Regions from separate parts of the Erwinia wuhanensis genome, predicted to be linked through region 2. Evidence: predicted binding sites of a transcription regulator. Region 2 holds the regulator's gene; the other holds the start of a gene.

Region 1 (3,401 bases), on a different contig from region 2:
TCCAGATAGTGATCGTGCAGCACCACCAGCCGATCGTCGCGGGTCATCACCAGATCCTGCTCAAGGAAGTCGGATCCCTGCGCGTAAGCCATCGCTTTGGCGGGCAGCGAGTGTTCCGGGAGGTAGCCGCTCGCGCCACGATGGGCAATTACAATCTTGTGTGTTTCCGCGGCCACTGTACCGAACGAAGCGCCCAGCAGCAGCATAGCTATAAGCTTTTTCATTGCGTTGCCCCTTTTTTGTGCCTGTGTTCGTTCAGCATGGTGATAACCAGCAGGATAACGGCCAGCACGCCGCCGCCGATCATCACGATAAAGCCGCCGTCCCAGCCGAAGTAATCTACGGTGTAGCCGACAATAGCGCTGGCGGCCACCGAGCCGCCAAGATAGCCGAACAGCCCGGTGAAGCCCGCCGCCGTTCCCGCGGCTTTCTTCGGCGCCAGCTCCAGGGCGTGCAGCCCAATCAGCATTACTGGCCCATAAATCAGAAAGCCGATCACGATCATGCAGGTAATATCCACGCCCGGATTGCCGGGAGGATTCAGCCAGTAAACCACGGTGGCGATCGTCACCAGCACCATAAAAAAGACGCCGGTCGCGCCACGATTGCCTCTGAACACCTTATCGGACATCCAGCCGCACAGCAGCGTGCCGGGAATGCCGGCGTACTCATAAAGAAAGTAGGCCCAGGAGGATTTATCCAGCGTAAAGTGCTTCACCTCTTTTAAATAGGTCGGTGACCAGTCGAGAATGCCGTAGCGCAGCAGATAGACAAACACGTTGGCCAGCGCGATATACCAGAGCAGCCGGTTGGGCAGTACGTACTGCATAAAAATTTGCCTGGCGGTCAGCTCCTCTTCCTGGCTTTTATCATAGTCGGGCGGATAGTCGTTTTTATACTCTTCAATCGGCGGCAGACCGCAGGATTGCGGCGTGTCGCGCATTAACGCAAAGGCGATGACGGCCACCAGAATGGCGGCGAAAGCGGGCATATAAAGCGACGCTTTCCAGTCGTTAAACCAGTACATGCCCAGCAGAAACAGCAGCGGAGGCAGGCCGCCGCCGACGTTGTGCGCGCAGTTCCAGACGGAAACGATGCCGCCGCGCTCCTTGTGCGACCACCAGTGCACCATAGTGCGTCCACAGGGCGGCCAGCCCATGCCCTGGAACCAGCCGCATAAAAACAGCAGCACGAACATCACGGTAATGCTGGAGGTGGCCCAGGGAACGAATCCCATAAACAACATGACCGCCGCCGCCAGAATTAAACCGGCGGGCAAAAAGTAGCGTGGATTCGAGCGATCGGAAACGGATCCCATAATAAATTTAGAAAATCCGTAGGCGATGGAAATACCTGAAAGGGCAAAGCCTAAATCCCCTCGAGAAAAACCCTGCTCGATCAGCGAAGGCATCGCCAGCGCAAAATTTTTCCGCACCAGATAATAGGCCGCATAGCCGAAGAAAATACCAAAAAATATCTGCCAGCGTAATTTACGATAAAGCGGATCGATTTCGCTGGTGTCAACGCGCGTTCGATGCGACGCAGGTTTAAAAACAGATAACATAACAGCCTCCAATGGCAATTTATATTCGTTTTTTTCGTCGTGCAGCAACAGATAAACGCGATCCGTAGCGGAAGGAGCCTAAAAGAAAACGCGCGGCCTCGCTGTGAAGAAGAACCCAAAGGTTACATTTTTATGACAATCAAACGAATTATGCGGCACGCTTCTCTGAATGCTTTTAGCCATGCCGGCAAGGAGTGTGAGCAGGCTCACTCAAACGGCAGGATAAAAACAGGAGAGTACATTTTGCAATCAGATGTCAACCAGATATTTCCCCGCGTCCACGCCGATTTCGCTACACTGTGCGCACTTTTCACCAGCGAGTTTTTATCGTGATCTTACTGATAATCACCACTATCCTGTGGGCCTTTTCGTTCAGCCTGATCGGCGAATATCTGGCAGGCCAGGTCGACAGCGTCTTTTCCGTGCTGATCCGTCTGCTGCTGGCCGCCGTGGTTTTCCTGCCGTTTCTGCGCTGGCGCGGCTATCGGCCATCAACGCTGCTGCTCTATATGGGCGTAGGCGCGCTGCAGCTGGGTATTATGTATCTGTTCAGCTTTGAGGCTTACCTCTACCTCAGCGTTTCCGAGCTGCTGCTGTTTACGGTGATGACGCCGCTCTATATCACCCTGATTTATGACCTGATGAGCGGAAGAGGCGTGCGCCCCGGCTATGCACTGAGCGCGCTGCTGGCGGTGGCGGGCGCGGCGATTATTCGCTACGACAAGGTCAGCGACCACTTCTGGTTTGGCCTGCTGCTGGTGCAGCTTGCCAACCTTTGCTTTGCCGTTGGCATGGTGGGTTACAAGCGCCTGCAGGAAACGCGTCCGATGCCGCAGCACGCCGCCTTTTCCTGGTTTTATATGGGCGCGGCGCTCGTCGCGATTATCGCCTGGTGCCTGTGGGGCAATCCGCAGAAGCTGCCGACCACCACGCTACAGTGGAGCATCCTGATCTGGCTGGGCGTGGCGGCTTCCGGGCTGGGTTACTTTATGTGGAACTACGGCGCGACGCAGGTTGATGCCGGCACGCTGGGCATTATGAATAATATGCACGTGCCCGCCGGATTGCTGGTTAACCTTGCAATCTGGCAGCAGCAGCCGCACTGGCCGAGCTTTATCGTTGGCGCAGCGGTAATTTTCGCCTCGCTATGGGTACACCGACACTGGGTGATCAAAAAATAGCACGACGATAAAAAGCGGGGCGCGACACGCCCTGCTTAACGCCTTTGCCTGGCTCGTTAGTGAACCAGGTGCGGCCGTGATTTACTGACCAGCAGATTCACATTCGTTTTACTGGTTTTGCCAATACGGCTACCGCTATCTTCCCCCGCTGTCGTTACCTGCCCGGTGCTATAACTCAGCGCTGACGGGGAAAGCAGCCTATAAATTTTAGAAAATAGCGTGCCGAAAATAGTTTTGGTAGTGTCGTGGTTTTTACCTGCGCTGCTGATAGTTGCGCTCTCATAATATATCTTCTTTCATGGTTCGCTATATTTACAATGTGTAAATATCAGGCGGATATTATGAGGAGTGACTTGCCCTGTAAAGGCAGGAAGGGAATATAAATAATGCATTTTTTGATAGCGTTTTAAATAGCAGGCAGCCCGAAGGCTGCACTAATATTTAAGCTTTTTTAACAGGGGCAGGGCGTAATTTCATTGTCATTCCCTTCAGGAAATTCCTTAAAATCTGATCGCCGCATTCACGGTAATTTTTATGCCCTGGCTTTCGGAAAATAGCGCCAATTTCAGACTGGCCCACGGCGAAGTCCGCCAGCTTAAGCACGTCAATAATATCCGTGGTTTTTAAATCGAAAGCGATGCGCAGTTTTTTAATAA
Region 2 (3,401 bases):
TTCAACGAGTTGAGGTTTTTAAACCTTAGCGTCAGGATCTTCATGATGGCTCCTCCATGTCCGCCAGCGTCTGGCTGAACAGCAGCGTGGCGCGCGCGATGCGCTCCGGCTCTTCTTCTTCGGCGGCCAGACGGCGCTGAAAGACTTCCTCCACACTCAGCTCGCTCAGGGTTTCGTTGTTCTGCCGGCTGATAATGCTGTCGCGCTGCTCGCGGCTGCGGCGCAGCAGCACCACCTCGACCGGCAGGCTTTCCGTCAGTTCCTGGATACGCCGCTGGAGGTCGTTGAGCCAGGTTTGCGTGGCGATTTCGATATCCAGCCAGACTTTCTGCCCCGTTTCCGGCGGCTGGATCTCGCGCAGCTGGCGCTCGATCTCTTCCAGCGAGCCTTTAATCATCTGCATGGGCTGAAAGAGCGGCACCGTCAGCGGCATGACCTGCTGTAGCTGGCCGTCGGCGAAATCGACCAGGAACACGCTTTTATCGCGTCCCAGCTCGTCAAAGCTGAGCGGAATGGGCGAGCCGCTGTAGCGAATATGATCCGTATCGGCGATGCGCTGCGCGCGGTGAATATGGCCCAGCGCGATATAATCCGCAGGGGGAAAGGCCTGGGCGGGAAAAGCGTCCAGCGTGCCGATATAGATGTCGCGTACGGCGTCGCTTTTGGTGACGCCCATTGTGGTCAGATGGCCGGTGGCAATAATGGGCAGCGGCAGCTCGCCGCGTATTTGCACCGCTGCCGCGTAGCTGCGCTGATAGTGGTGAGTAATCGCTTCCAGCAGCGTCTGCTGTTTTTCCCGTCCCGACTGACCCGCTTTGCTGACGGTAATATCGCGGGGGCGTAAAAAAGGAATAGCGCAGAGCACCGCGCCGGGCTGACCGTCCCGCTGGTTCAGCATCAGCACCTGATCGGCCGGATCCTCGCTGGCGGCGGCAATCACCCGCGTATTCAGACAGGCCAGCAGCTCGCGCGATTCGTTCAGCATGGCGACGGAGTCGTGGTTGCCCGCCAGAATAATCAGCTGGCAGCCGGTCTGATGCAGCCTGACCACAAACCGATTGTAAAGCTCGCGCGCGTAGCTGGGCGGCGAGCCGGTATCAAACACGTCGCCCGCGACGATCACGGCATCGACCTGATGTTGCTCAACCTGTCCGACCAGCCATGTCAGAAAAGCGTCATGCTCCGGCGCCCGGCTTTTGGTGTAAAAAAACTGGCCCAGATGCCAGTCGGCGGTATGAATAAGTCGCATAGCGTCCCTTCAGTGTCAGGTAAGCGAAACGCCGATTATAAACGCCTGGCCAAAAAACCTCAGCTACGCATTTCCATCCTGCTGAAAGTGTTATAAAACTGATGATTAGCCGGCGCTTTTTTCATAAAAGTGTCATAAATCTGACGCATAATGACGCCGCATATCCAGTGACATTCCGTCACAAACGCAGGAGCAATAATGGCTAAGCGCATTCTGGTGGTCGAAGATGAAGCCCCAATCCGTGAGATGTTGTGTTTTGTGCTGGAGCAAAATGACTATCAGCCGATAGAAGCGGAAGATTATGACAGCGCCATTAATCTGTTGATTGAGCCGTGGCCCGATCTGATCCTGCTGGACTGGATGCTGCCCGGCGGCACCGGTATTCAGTTTATCCGCCATCTGAAACGCGAGGCGATGACCCGCGATATTCCGGTGATGATGCTGACCGCGCGCGGCGAAGAGGAAGACCGCGTGCGCGGGCTGGAAGTGGGCGCGGACGACTATATTATCAAGCCTTTTTCGCCCAAAGAGCTGGTGGCCCGCATCAAAGCGGTGATGCGCCGTATTTCGCCCATGGCGGTGGAAGAGGTGATTGAAATTCAGGGCCTGAGCCTGGATCCCTCCTCGCACCGCGTGATGTCGGCAACGCAGCCGCTGGAGATGGGGCCGACGGAATATAAGCTGCTGCATTTCTTTATGACGCACCCCGAGCGCGTCTACAGCCGCGAGCAGTTGCTTAATAACGTCTGGGGCACTAACGTGTACGTGGAAGATCGTACTGTAGACGTGCATATTCGCCGTCTGCGTAAGGCACTTGAACTGACCGGGCACGATCGTATGGTGCAGACAGTGCGCGGAACGGGTTACCGCTTCTCTGCGCGTTACTGATTGTCCCCACTGGAGTTTTCATCGTGCTGGAACGCCTCTCCTGGAAGAGATTGCTGCTTGAGCTGCTGCTCGCCTGCCTGCCAGCGCTGATTGTCGGTCTGCTGGTCGGCGGGCTGCCGTGGTGGCTGCTGCTGGCCGTACTGGCCGTGCTGGGCTGGCATTTTGCTAACCTGCTTCGTCTTTCCCACTGGCTGTGGATCGATCGCAGCATCACGCCGCCGACCGGACGCGGCAGCTGGGAACCGCTTTTTTACGGCCTTTACCAGATGCAGGCGCGCAACCGCCGCCGCCGTCGGGAGCTGGGCCATCTGATTAAACGCTTTCGCAGCGGCGCGGAATCCTTGCCGGATGCGCTGGTGCTGACCACGGAAGAGGGCACGATTTTCTGGTGCAACGGTCTGGCGCAACAGCTGCTGGGGCTGCGCTGGCCGGAAGACAACGGCCAAAATATCTTAAACCTGCTGCGCTATCCTGAATTTACCCTCTATCTGCGCCAGCGCGATTTCTCGCGGCCGCTGACGCTGGTGCTGAACAGCCATCGCCATCTTGAGTTCCGCGTGATGCCCTATAGCGAAGGCCAGTGGCTGCTGGTGGCGCGCGACGTGACGCAAATGCATCAGCTGGAAGGCGCGCGGCGCAACTTTTTCGCCAACGTCAGCCATGAGCTGCGCACGCCGCTTACCGTGCTTCAGGGCTACCTGGAGATGATGAGCGACGCGGTGCTGGAAGGCCCGTCGCGCAATAAGGCGCTGCATACCATGCAGGAACAAACCCGCCGCATGGATGCCCTGGTTAAACAGCTGCTGACGCTGTCGCGGATCGAAGCCGCGCCCGCGCTTGATTTGCAGGAAAAAGTCGATGTGCCGCTGATGCTGCGGCTGCTCCAGCGCGAGGCGGAAACGCTCAGCCAGGGGCGGCACGAAATCCACTTTTCCGCCGATCCGCAGCTGCGGGTATTCGGTAACGATGAGCAGCTGCGCAGCGCCATTTCCAATCTCGTCTATAACGCCGTCAACCATACGCCGGACGGCACGCGCATCACCGTCAGCTGGCAAAAGACGTCGCACGGCGCGCAGTTTAAGGTCTGCGACAACGGGCCGGGCATCGCCGCCGAGCATATTCCTCGCCTGACCGAACGTTTTTATCGCGTCGATAAGGCGCGCTCGCGGCAGACCGGCGGCAGCGGGCTGGGGCTGGCTATCGTCAAACACGCGCTCAGCCATCACCATGCCCGTCTGGAAATTACCAGCCAGCCGGGTAAAGA

The links. Region 2 encodes PhoB, which activates phosphate uptake and scavenging genes when phosphate is short. Its sites were predicted from a motif close to CTGTCATAAAACTGNCNNAT; they were not measured.
Region 1: the regulator PhoB is predicted to act here: its motif matches at 1,684-1,703, upstream of glpT (glycerol-3-phosphate transporter).

The regions. Positions count from the first base shown of each region.
Region 1 covers NZ_JAUJUH010000011.1:61,655-65,055, forward strand. Annotated here, with positions in the region: gene glpQ (glycerophosphodiester phosphodiesterase) at 1-206, opposite strand, end outside; gene glpT (glycerol-3-phosphate transporter) at 221-1,564, opposite strand; gene QZH36_RS20820 (carboxylate/amino acid/amine transporter) at 1,894-2,745, shown strand; gene QZH36_RS20825 (YehS family protein) at 3,187-3,401, opposite strand, start outside.
Region 2 covers NZ_JAUJUH010000002.1:629,022-632,422, reverse strand. Annotated here, with positions in the region: gene QZH36_RS07490 (SbcC/MukB-like Walker B domain-containing protein) at 1-44, opposite strand, end outside; gene sbcD (exonuclease subunit SbcD) at 41-1,249, opposite strand; gene phoB (phosphate response regulator transcription factor PhoB) at 1,448-2,137, shown strand; gene phoR (phosphate regulon sensor histidine kinase PhoR) at 2,161-3,401, shown strand, end outside.